One region of the Pseudoalteromonas piratica genome, then DNA from elsewhere that is predicted to be linked to it. Evidence: predicted binding sites of a transcription regulator. Region 1 holds the regulator's gene; the other holds the start of a gene.
The links. Region 1 encodes FNR, which switches genes on or off when oxygen is low (the NO sensors DNR and NnrR bind a similar motif). Its sites were predicted from a motif close to TTGATCTAGATCAA; they were not measured.

Region 1 (5,980 bases):
GTTGTTTTTGATCTAGGTTGATTGCAAAAAGCTCAAAGTTTACAGGTGCTGAACGCTGCAAGTTCTGCAAAATATCAAGCAGCGTATAGCTGTCTTTACCGCCTGATAAGCACACCATAATACGGTCGCCTTCTTCAATCATATTGAAGTCTGCAATTGCTTGACCAGTAAAACGACGAAGTCGTTTCTGTAACTTATTAAGGTTATATTTCGCTTTAGCTTCTGCTGAATGCGACATACAAATACGCCCCTAGAACAAATAAAGGGGCGTATTATAGGTGAAAATTTTATTGAGGTTAAGACTTATCTAACGGGCTTTTATAACCTTCTGGTTTAAGTGCTAATACATCGCAGTTAAGACTATCAATCACATGCTCTGCTGTATTACCAATTAATGCTGCACTAATACCGGTACGTCCCACTGTGCCCATCACAACGAGCTCGGCATCAATTTTGTTTGCGACTTGGGGTAACACATCCTCAGGGAGTCCTTCATTGACAAAGCAATGATCTGACTCAATGTCATATTGTTCTGCTAATTTCTGAGTTGCAGCAATGTGATGCGCCTTAACTGATTCGCTGTATTGGCCCGCGTCAAACTCTGGTATCTCAATAGCAATATTAACTGGTGTGCCTGGGTATGCATTCACAACATTTAAATTTCCATCAATTAAATCAGCGAGGTACTTAGCTTCTTGTAAAATTGTATGATTTAGTGCTTGATGAGTTTCTTCTTCACTTGACGCATTCACAGCTGCCAAAATTTGCCCGCCAGCTGGCCAATCGTGTTCTTTTACTAACAATAACGACACAGGGCATTTACGAATAAGGTGCCAATCTGTTGGTGTAAAAATTACAGATTTTAAGGTATCGTGTTGGTGTGTGCCTTTTACGACGATGTCATATTGTTGTTCTAATACCGTTTCAACAATCGATTCGAAAGGGCGGTTATGCCAAACTACTTGGCAGTCGACATGAATATCACTCGCTTGTTCTGCAATAAGAGAATTAATCCACTCTTTTCGATCGTTAATCACTGCATCACGCATTGCATCACGCTCTTCACGACTTAACATGGTCGTCATTTCATAGGAAAAATCGTAGATAGATAAAAAAGCAGTAATTTGTGCGCCGGACTTTTTAGCCAACTCAAATGACCGATTTAATGCAATTTGTTTTTCTTTACTTGGGTCGATAACCGCAAGAATTTTTTTGATGGTATTCATAAAAAACCTCCCAAACTATAAATCCAGTGTAATGGATTTAAACTAATTTGAAAGGTTTCTAATAGAATATTTTGTTTTAGATCAAGACTTAATAGAAGCGACTTTGAATAATTCGTCAGTATTTAGAATTGTAATGAACTTGCCTTCTACTTTAATGATTTCCGCTTTTTGGAAACGGCTAAGCAGGCGACTGATGGTTTCAACCGTTAAACCTAAGTAGTTACCTATCTCACCACGGGTCATTGTTAAACGGAATTCTTTTTTACTAAATCCGCGTTCACCAAAGCGTGTTGAAAGGTTCGCTAAAAAAGCGGCCAGGCGTTCTTCTGCTGTTTTTTTGTTAAGCATTAACAGCATCTCTTGGTCGTAATTGATTTCATTACTCATCATTCGCATAACTTGATGGCGTAATTTCGGTAATTTGCCTGACAAGTCATCCAGGGTTGTAAATGGAATTTCGCATACCATGGCCGTTTCCATTGCTTGCGCGTAACTGCGATGGCTCATGGTACTAATACCGTCAAAGCCGACAATATCGCCAGCGAGATGGAATCCAGTTATTTGTTCTTCACCGCTTTCAGTGAGTGTGTATGATTTAAATGAACCTGAGCGAACAGCGTAAATAGAACGAAGAGGTTGGCCAGCTTCAAAAAGGTAATCCCCTTTATGAAGTGGTTTTTTACGCTCGATAATATCGTCTAATTTACCCATTTCTTCGCTGTTAAGCGAAACAGGAATACACAGTTGACTAATACTGCAATCCTGACACTTGATAGCGCAGTTTTTTGACACTGATTTTTTGCTCAATTCCATGACACACCTAGAGAAAACGTAAAACGAGAATAATGTATACTAAAACCTTATAATAACGCAATTATCAAAAGGTATAAACCGTAGAAAATGAAGATGTTACCAAACACCATTCGCACTGCATTATGGTTAAGTATCTGTTTGAATTTATCTGCAGCAAAAGCAAGTCCAACCATGGCCGGTAAAGTCCCTATAGCAAACAACAACATAAAGCTTGCACCATATACAGCTGACTGCATCGAAATAGAAAAAAGCAAGGCAGAATAGACTAAGCCACAGGGCAACCAACCCCACAACATACCGTAAGCTAACGCTTTTGCGTTACTATTGACAGGCAATAATCGTTTATTCAATTTGACTAAATGCTGCCAAATTGCAAATTTACCGACTTTTTCAATCCAGTTAAGTGAGAATGTTAGTCGCATAATGTATAGGCCAACTAAAATCATAAACACGCCACTTAATACTGATAGGACAAATGAAAAAGAGGTAGAACGAGATGCAAATTGCTGGCTTATCCCGGCTGCAAGTGCACCAGCAATGCAATAACTTAAGGTGCGGCCAAGATTATAGAGTAGGGTATAGCGCTTTACTTGCGATTTATCTTTTACCGCTAAGGTTAACGATGAGGCCACACCGCCGCACATTGCTAAGCAGTGTCCACTGCCTAGTAAGCCCATTATCAACGCAGATATTAACTGACTAGTTGTCATTACTTTTGTTGTGCTGCTCTTTGTCGTCTTCAAATAAAATACTGTGAGCTTGCTTGTCTAAATTATTAAATTGGTCGCTACGTACCGCCCAAAAAAAGATGCCAATTGCAACGATGACGAGTAATATCGCAATTGGAATTAATACATAAATGATGCTCACAACTCGTGCCCCTTACTTAAGTAGTCGTAATGAATTGCCAATTACGATAAGTGAACTTGCTGACATACCGATAACCGCGACCCATGGTGGCACTAGCCCCATTGCAGCTAATGGTAGAATTGAGCCATTATAGCATAGTGATATGGCTAAATTTTGTTTAATAACACGACGTGTTAGTTTGGCAGTATCAAATAAACCGCTAATGGCGTTTAATTCACTGTTTAATAACACCACATCGGCTGTATTTTTTGAGATATCAGCGCCAGATGCCATGGCAATAGACAAATGCGCGCTATTAAATACTGGACTGTCGTTTACACCGTCGCCCACCATTGCAACAATTTTGCCTTTAGCTGCGAGTTTTTCTACTACATTTTGTTTATCAGCAGGGCTACAGCCTGTTTCTATATTGCTAATACCTAGGCTGTGAACAAGCTCTTTACCAGCATTTGAAGGATCACCCGTTAATACCTGCAAATCAAGATTATTGTCTCTTAAATCGTTTATCGTGGCTTCTGCACGATCGCGAATTTTATCTTGCAATTTAAAAGCTGCGATAACTTGGTTATCAATATATAAAAATACATCGTACTCAAGTGCTTGCACATCACATAGCCAATTTGCTTTACCTATTGCTACTGTGCGTCCTTCCCACTGTGCAGATATTCCTTTACCGGTCTTAATTTCAACATGTTGCAGTGAAACTGGTGCAACTTTGAGCTCTAAAAATGCTTTGCTAATTGGGTGCTCAGAATAACTTTCGAGCGCTTTAGCAATACTGTAAACAGAGTCTAACGGGTAATTAGTATCGATTAGCTTGGTATCTAATAGAGTAAATTTACCTTCGGTGAGAGTGCCTGTTTTGTCGAAGGCAATATTGGTCACTTTTGTCAGTGTCTCAAGTACATGCGACTGTTTTATTAACACTCCCTGTTGAGTAAGTTTCGCTACTGCACAGGTGAGGGCTGTAGGAATAGCTAAACTCAGTGCACATGGGCACGTTGCAACAAGCACAGCGATAGTAATCCAAAATGCTTGCTCAGGGTCGATGTGGTACCACGAAAAAGCGGTAATTGATGCAAAAATTAGCAGACAAGCAACAAACCACTGCGCAACTTTGTCGGTAATTTCGGCAATTTTAGGGCGTGATGTTAACGCTTGGTGTTGTAGGCGGACAATTTGATTTATTAATGTGTCTTGCCCAATCTGGTTGACAGAAATTGTTATTACACCGTCGTGATTAACAGTACCGGCATAAACTTGATCACCTGTTTGTTTGCTAACGGCTGCGTGCTCACCTGTCATCATGGCTTCGTCAACGGTTGTTTTTCCGTTAAGCAGAACACCATCTGCAGGAATGGTTTCACCTGCTTTAATCATTACTTTGTCATCTAACTTTAGACGCTTGGCGGCAATGATTTCTTCTTCATTATTCACTAAACGGGCTGTGAGTGGTAACAGTTTTTGTAAATTAGCAGTAAACTCAGACGCTTTTAAACGCGCTCTAAATTCAAGGTATTTACCCAGCAATAACAAGAAGGTAAACATACAAATTGATTCAAAATACACCTCGCCAGTTTCAAAAATAGTCGCCCAACTACTGGCGGCGTACGCACCGAAAATAGCGAGGGAAACGGGCAAGTCCATGTTTAACTGTTTGGCTTTTAAACCGCGTATAGCAGACGTTAAAAAGGGCAGTGCTGAATACAGAATAACTGGTGTGGCAAGCACAAAGCTGATCCAGCGAAAATACTGTTCAAAATCCTCATCCATGCCTGAGAACATGCCAAAATACATCGCAAAAGCAAACATCATGACTTGCATTGTCATTAAGCCCGCGACACCGAGGCGTCGGACATAGGATTTAGCTGTTTGTTTTTTTTGTTGTTCTTCGTGATCTTGTTGGAAAGGGTAAGCGCGATACCCAATTCGGGCTAGTGATTCAATAATGGTACTAAGTTTAAGTGCTGATTGATCCCATTTGATCATGGCGCGATAGGTTGACGTATTCACATCAACTCGCACAACGTGACCTAGATTAAGTAACTGTTTTTCGATAAGCCAGGCACACGCTGCGCAACTGATGCCTTCGACACTCAGAAGTATTTCAGCAATATCACCTTGTTTTGTTAAAAACTCAGATTGAATATCTTCATCATCATAACTTTGGAACATTTTAATTTGTTCCGGTACAAGCTCTTGAACTTTACCTGCGCTCTCAGTTCTGTATTTGTAATAATCAGACATGCCTTGGTCAATAATGGCTTCGGCAACTGCTTGACATCCCAAACAGCACATAGGTTTCGTGTCATTTTCGAATTCAATTGATAGAGAAATACCCTTTGGAATAGGTTCCAAACAGTGAAAACAGTTATTTGCCATATATTACTTATATTCCGGCTTAATCTTAAATGCACTCTCGTATGGTAACGTAATGTTTTCTTTTAATTTCCATTCGCCATTGATCGGTTCGATGAAAATTGTATAACGACCGTCTTCAAGTAAATCAGTGACACCTGAATAGTCACCGTTTGCGTTGGGTGTAAGGGTTAATTCAACGTCTTTATCTTTGAGCGTTGTGTGATAAAACGATGTTTTTAGAGCAGGCGGGTTAAGTGAATCGCCCTTAGTGAAGCTGACTTTAACTACACCATCATTAATAAACAGGTCAGCATGTAAGTAAAGTGCTTTTGAACGATCGAATTTAGATAACTCTAAATTAATGGCTTTGCCTTTTTTATAGTAGTCATCAACGACCATTGAAGGACCTTTGTCTGACATATAAACAAGTAACGTAATACAGGCGACGATAGTACCGGCAGGAATGAAAATAATGAACCAAGGCCAAAATTGTTTATACCAAGGAGTTGTAGACATAGCGATTTATACTAAAAAACAAACGTGGCGTTATTCTACTTGAAGTGGTGTGAAAAGGGTAAAAAAAAGCTCCCAAAATGGGAGCTTTTTTGATCTAGATTGGGTCTCTTAATGGTTAGTTAAAATTAATTTAAAAAACGCATTAAGTATAACTAATCAATTACTTATCTTGAGATAAGCTGTACACGTATGCA
Region 2 (5,980 bases), 770 kb from region 1:
TCCACTTGCAAACGGTTGTACGCAAGTTATTTTTGAAGGTGTACCAACCTATCCGTCATCAGGCCGCATGGGCGAAGTGGTTGATAAGCACAATGTTACAATTCTTTATACAGCACCGACAGCAATTCGTGCGCTGATGGCAAAAGGTGATGAACCAACGGCCTCATCAAAACGTGACTCATTACGTATCTTAGGTTCTGTGGGCGAGCCAATTAACCCTGAGGCATGGGCTTGGTATTACGAAAACATCGGTAATAGTAAGTGTCCAATTGTTGATACATGGTGGCAAACTGAAACTGGTGGTGTGATGATTACGCCACTACCTGGCGCAACAGACTTAAAACCAGGCTCAGCAACACGTCCATTCTTTGGTATTTTACCTGCATTATTTGATGCAGAAGGTGAAACACTTCAAGGTGCAACTGATGGTAACTTGGTTATCCTTGACAGTTGGCCTTCACAAGCGAGAACTGTTTATGGCGACCATGAACGTTTTGAACAAACGTATTTTTCAGCATATCCGGGCGTGTATTTCACAGGTGACGGCTGTCGTCGTGATGAAGATGGTTACTACTGGATCACCGGTCGCGTTGATGACGTACTAAACGTATCAGGTCACCGCCTAGGCACTGCGGAAATTGAAAGTGCGCTGGTTGCACATGAAGCGGTTGCAGAAGCTGCGGTTGTTGGCTTCCCACATGATATTAAAGGCCAGGGTATTTACGTTTATATCACACCAAATGATGGTGTTGCAGTGAGCGATGATTTAACCAAGGAAGTACGCAACTGGGTACGTAAAGAACTTAGCCCAATTGCAACACCTGATATGATCCAATGGTCTCCGGGTCTTCCAAAAACACGCTCAGGTAAAATTATGCGCCGTATTTTACGTAAGATCGCTGCAAATGAATATCAACAGTTAGGCGATACATCAACGCTGGCAGATCCGAGTGTTGTTGAGGAGTTAATCGAAAATCGCTTAAACCGTTAATTAGGTTTGAGAATCGACTAAACTCGCAGTAACATGAAGGCTGTTATCAGTGATAACAGCCTTTTTATTAGGAGTTATATATGAGCAAGTTTTTGATAGCGGATGATCACCCTTTATTTCGTGAAGCGTTAAAAGGGGCTTTAAATGGCAGTTTCGATGATTTAGAAATATTTGAATCAGAGAACTTTGATACAACGCTCAATGTACTAGAACAACAACAAGAGCTCGATTTATTATTACTAGACCTACACATGCCAGGAAGTGGCGATTTGTACGGTTTAATTCGCATTCGTGAAGATTACCCCGATTTACCCATTGCCGTTGTATCTGGCACTGAAGATATTCAAGTGGTTTCGAAAGTGATGAGTTACGGTGCACTTGGTTTTATTCCTAAATCATCCTCTTCGGCACAAATTGCTGAAGCTATTGAAGAAATTTTAGAAGGTGAAACTTGGTTGCCAGCTTCAATGGCCGATAAAGTGGAAGAAGTGATAGAGCAAGATGCAGAACTTGCGCAACAAGTTGCCTCTCTTACACCTCAACAGTACAAAGTTTTAAGTTATTTGCATGAAGGTTTACTCAATAAGCAAATTGCGTATGAACTGAGTATTTCCGAAGCGACAGTCAAAGCACATATCACTGCAATTTTTAGAAAGCTTGGCGTTTACAATCGTACTCAAGCAGTATTAATTGCCAGTAAGCTGCAGTTGGAGCCTGTTGAATCCAACTAAGATGCTTAAAATAAAAAACCGAGCAGATGCTCGGTTTTTTATTTTTAAATGGATAGAAATGAAGTTATTAGCTTGATGTTAGGCGAATAAACTTTTCAGCTAACTCATCAAGCGTTTCATTGTGTTCAGGATCTTTTTTAATGCAGTCAATCGGACAAACGCTGACACAGGTTGGTTGGTCATAGTGACCAACACACTCGGTGCATTTATTTGGGTCAATTTGATAAATTTTATCACCCATGTAAATTGCCTGATTAGGGCATTCTGGGTCGCACATATCACAATTGATACATTTCGAATTTATCATCAATGCCATGATATTACGCCTTTTTAAAAGGGTTGCGTGTATCTTGGTCTGAATCTAAATTTCGCAAAAGAATCGCTTTATCAAGGTCAATATCTTCCGGCAATGGAATTTTTACAATATGACCTGAGCCTTTTGCATCGTCAATACGTTCACCTTTCTTATTTTCCATATGATCTAAGGTAAACTGAATATTGCCCTGTGGTGTCATCAGTTCCATTGAATGGCCTGTACAGAACTTATTTTTCACATCAATTTCAACCAAGCCATTATTGTGACGGCCCAACACTTCACCCACGAATTGTTGTTTATCTGAAACTGAGTGGCCGTATTCGTAGTTTTGATACTCTTGGTGTACATGGCGCTTTAAGAAGCCTTCAGTGTAACCTCGGTGTGCCAAGTTTTCTAAAGTGCGCATTAAGTTTGCATCAAACGGTTTGCCTGCTATAGCATCATCAATGGCTTTACGATAAACCTGCGCCGTTCGTGCAACGTAGTAGAACGACTTAGTCCGACCTTCTATTTTTAAGCTATGAACGCCCATTTTAATCAGTTGATCAACGTACTGTACCGCACGCAAATCTTTTGAGTTCATTATGTATGTGCCATGCTCATCTTCAAATGCAGGCATATATTCACCTGGTCGACCTTGTTCTTCCAGCATAAATACTTCGTTTGTTGGCGCGCCTTCACCTAATGTTGGAATCACTTTACTTGGATCAATTTTATGGACTACATCACCTGTTTCGGTTTCCTTGCCCGGTTTTACATCGTATTCCCAACGACATGCATTGGTGCAGGTGCCTTGATTTGGGTCACGTTTATTAATGTAGCCAGAAAGCAAACAGCGGCCAGAGTACGCCATGCATAATGCACCGTGAACAAACACTTCTAATTCGGTTTCAGGACATAACTCACGAATTTGACCAATTTCTTCTAGTGATAATTCGCGAGATAAAATAACGCGTTCAATTCCTTGCTGCGCCCAGAATTTAACCGTTGCATAGTTTACCGCATTAGCTTGAACAGAAAGGTGAATCGGCATATCTGGCCACTTTTCACGTACCAACATAATTAAACCAGGATCAGACATAATCAAGGCATCAGGGCCCATTTCAATAACCGGTTCAATATCACGTAGGTAGGTATTTACCTTGGCGTTGTGTGGCGCAATATTTGATACCACATACAATTTTTTACCTAAATCATGTGCTTCATTAATGCCGAGCGCTAAATTATCAAGATCGAACTCGTTATTGCGAACGCGTAAACTGTAACGTGGTTGACCTGCGTATACTGCATCAGAACCATAAGCGAATGCATATCGCATGTTTTTAAGACTGCCTGCAGGTGATAATAATTCAGGCACAAAAGGTTTGTTCATTGAAATGTCCTCATACATCGAACTGGGTGCTGGCCAGTTGCATGATTTAAAAAAGCGCGCAATTCTATCTTAGTGACAACCTCTCGGTGTTGATGTAGATCAATTTTTCAAAGAGCCTCGTTAGAACCTCAATAAAATAACCAATACTCAGTAATTTTTAGCTTTTGATGGAAAAGTGAACAGAATTTTTTCGGTTTTAATAGGATTTTCACACAAATATGCGTATAATTCGCGGCCGTTAAAATCATTAATTATTTATGGAGCATAAAAGATGGCTTTAGAGCGTACTTTTTCTATCGTAAAACCTGATGCAGTTGCTAAAAACCACATCGGTGCTATCTACAACCGTTTCGAAACTGCTGGTCTTAAAATCGTTGCAGCTAAAATGGTTCACCTTTCAAAAGAAAAAGCTGAAGGCTTCTACGCTGAGCACAGCGAGCGTCCTTTCTTCGGTGCTTTAGTTGAGTTCATGACATCTGGTCCAGTAATGGTTACTGTTCTTGAAGGTGAGAACGCAGTACTTAAAAACCGTGAAATCATGGGTGCTACTAACCCTGCTGAAGCACTAGCTGGTACGTTACGTGCTGACTACGCAGACAGCATCGACGAAAACGCTGTTCACGGTTCAGACGCTGTTGAATCAGCTGCACGTGAAATCGCGTACTTCTTCTCTGACGAAGAAATCTGTCCACGTACTCGTTAATTCTTAACGACGTAGACAAGCTGCATCAATTATTGTGATGCAGGAGAAAAGGGCTCTTTAGCCCTTTTCTTGTCATTTTGAACTAAAGCCAAGAATTTCATTCAAATTGTCACCTTTGCTTTAAATTTGTTAATGCTCTTTACTGGCATCACATTCCACTTGAGTGTGTATAAAAGTAAAGCAAAGTTGATATATCGACTAATATTGAGTTGTGTTACGTACTGGGGTCTGAGTTATGAGTGCTGCGGAAAAGAAAATTAATTTACTGGATTTAACCCGTGAAGGAATGCGAGAGTTATTTGTTTCATGGGGTGAAAAACCGTTCCGTGGCGATCAGGTAATGAAGTGGATGTACCATTTTGGCATCGATAACTTCGACGAAATGTCAAACATCAACAAAAAATTGAAAGCGAAATTGCACGCTGAATGTGAAATTAAAGCGCCTGAAATCTCAGTAAAGCAAGTTGCTTCAGATGGCACCATTAAGTACGCATTAGTGCTTGAAGGCGGTCAGGAAGTTGAAACTGTGTGGATCCCAGAAAAAGATCGTGCAACCTTGTGTGTTTCATCACAGGTTGGGTGTGCCCTTGAATGTACATTCTGCTCAACAGCGCAGCAGGGCTTTAACCGCAATTTAAAAGTATCTGAAATTATTGGTCAGGTTTGGCGCGTAGCAAAAGACATCGGTTTACACGGTGATTCTACCAAACGTCCTATTACCAACGTGGTAATGATGGGTATGGGTGAGCCATTACTTAATCTCAACAATGTTGTTCCAGCGATGGAACTGATGATGGATGATTGGGCATTTGGTTTATCTAAGCGTCGCGTTACCTTAAGTACCTCTGGCGTTGTACCAGCTCTTGATATCTTGAAAGAAAAAATTGATGTGGCTTTAGCAATTTCGCTTCATGCACCGAACAACGAGCTGCGTGATGTACTCGTGCCTATCAATAAAAAATACCCAATCGAAGAATTCTTAGCGGCTTGTCGTCGTTATATTGATGGGTCTAAAGCAAACAAAGATATCACCATTGAATACGTTATGTTGCAAGGAGTGAATGATAGCACTGACCATGCGCATGAATTAGTTAAGGTATTAAAAGGCACACCGTCAAAAATTAACCTAATCCCATTTAACCCATTCCCAGGGAATGAGTATGGCCGTTCAAGCAATAGCCGCATTGACCGTTTCTCTAAGGTACTGCAAGCTGCAGGCTTAACCTGTATTGTGCGTCGTACCCGTGGCGATGATATTGATGCCGCGTGTGGTCAGTTAGTGGGTGATGTAGTTGACCGTACTAAACGTGTAATGAAGAAAAAACAGCTTGATGATAATAAAATCGCAGTTAATACGGTAAACCCATAATTAGCATTGTAAAAAATTAGGTGATCCCAACGTTAATTCGGGTAGAATTGAGATAATTGTCAGAAAATGAGTATAACTATGCGTCGTTCAATATTAGTAGGTGTTGCAGTACTTGCAACAACAGGATGTGTCACCGAAAGTGTGTATGTAGGCAGTGATAAACCCGTTGTTGAAAATCGTATTGATAACGATGAAGCGGCAAGAACACGTATCTCTCTGGCATTAAAATATTTAGCGTCAGGTGATAGCACACAAGCAAAGTATAACCTTGAACGTGCTGCTAAGTTTTCACCAAAGCTGCCTGAAGTACACTACACAACAGCATATTACTTTCAGCAAGTAGGTGAGAACGAGCTTGCGAAAGAGTCTTACTTACGTGCGATTGACATTGCACCTGATGATCCAAATACACTCAATAACTATGGTGTATTTTTATGTGGCTTAGGTGAATACGATGAAGCATCAGAGTACATCCTTCGCGCAATAGAGGTACCAAGC

Region 2: the regulator FNR is predicted to act here: its motif matches at 3,500-3,513, upstream of trhP (prephenate-dependent tRNA uridine(34) hydroxylase TrhP).

Annotation. Positions count from the first base shown of each region.
Region 1 is NZ_CP009888.1:2,184,581-2,190,560, forward strand. Features, by position in the region: gene ttcA (tRNA 2-thiocytidine(32) synthetase TtcA) at 1-238, opposite strand, end outside; gene uspE (universal stress protein UspE) at 297-1,226, opposite strand; gene fnr (fumarate/nitrate reduction transcriptional regulator Fnr) at 1,308-2,039, opposite strand; gene OM33_RS10195 (sulfite exporter TauE/SafE family protein) at 2,087-2,749, opposite strand; gene ccoS (cbb3-type cytochrome oxidase assembly protein CcoS) at 2,739-2,909, opposite strand; gene OM33_RS10205 (heavy metal translocating P-type ATPase) at 2,922-5,291, opposite strand; gene OM33_RS10210 (FixH family protein) at 5,295-5,786, opposite strand; gene ccoP (cytochrome-c oxidase, cbb3-type subunit III) at 5,947-5,980, opposite strand, start outside.
Region 2 is NZ_CP009888.1:1,410,370-1,416,349, forward strand. Features, by position in the region: gene acs (acetate--CoA ligase) at 1-991, shown strand, start outside; gene OM33_RS06385 (response regulator transcription factor) at 1,072-1,722, shown strand; gene OM33_RS06390 (YfhL family 4Fe-4S dicluster ferredoxin) at 1,790-2,038, opposite strand; gene trhP (prephenate-dependent tRNA uridine(34) hydroxylase TrhP) at 2,043-3,410, opposite strand; gene ndk (nucleoside-diphosphate kinase) at 3,682-4,113, shown strand; gene OM33_RS06405 (bifunctional tRNA (adenosine(37)-C2)-methyltransferase TrmG/ribosomal RNA large subunit methyltransferase RlmN) at 4,349-5,482, shown strand; gene pilW (type IV pilus biogenesis/stability protein PilW) at 5,561-5,980, shown strand, end outside.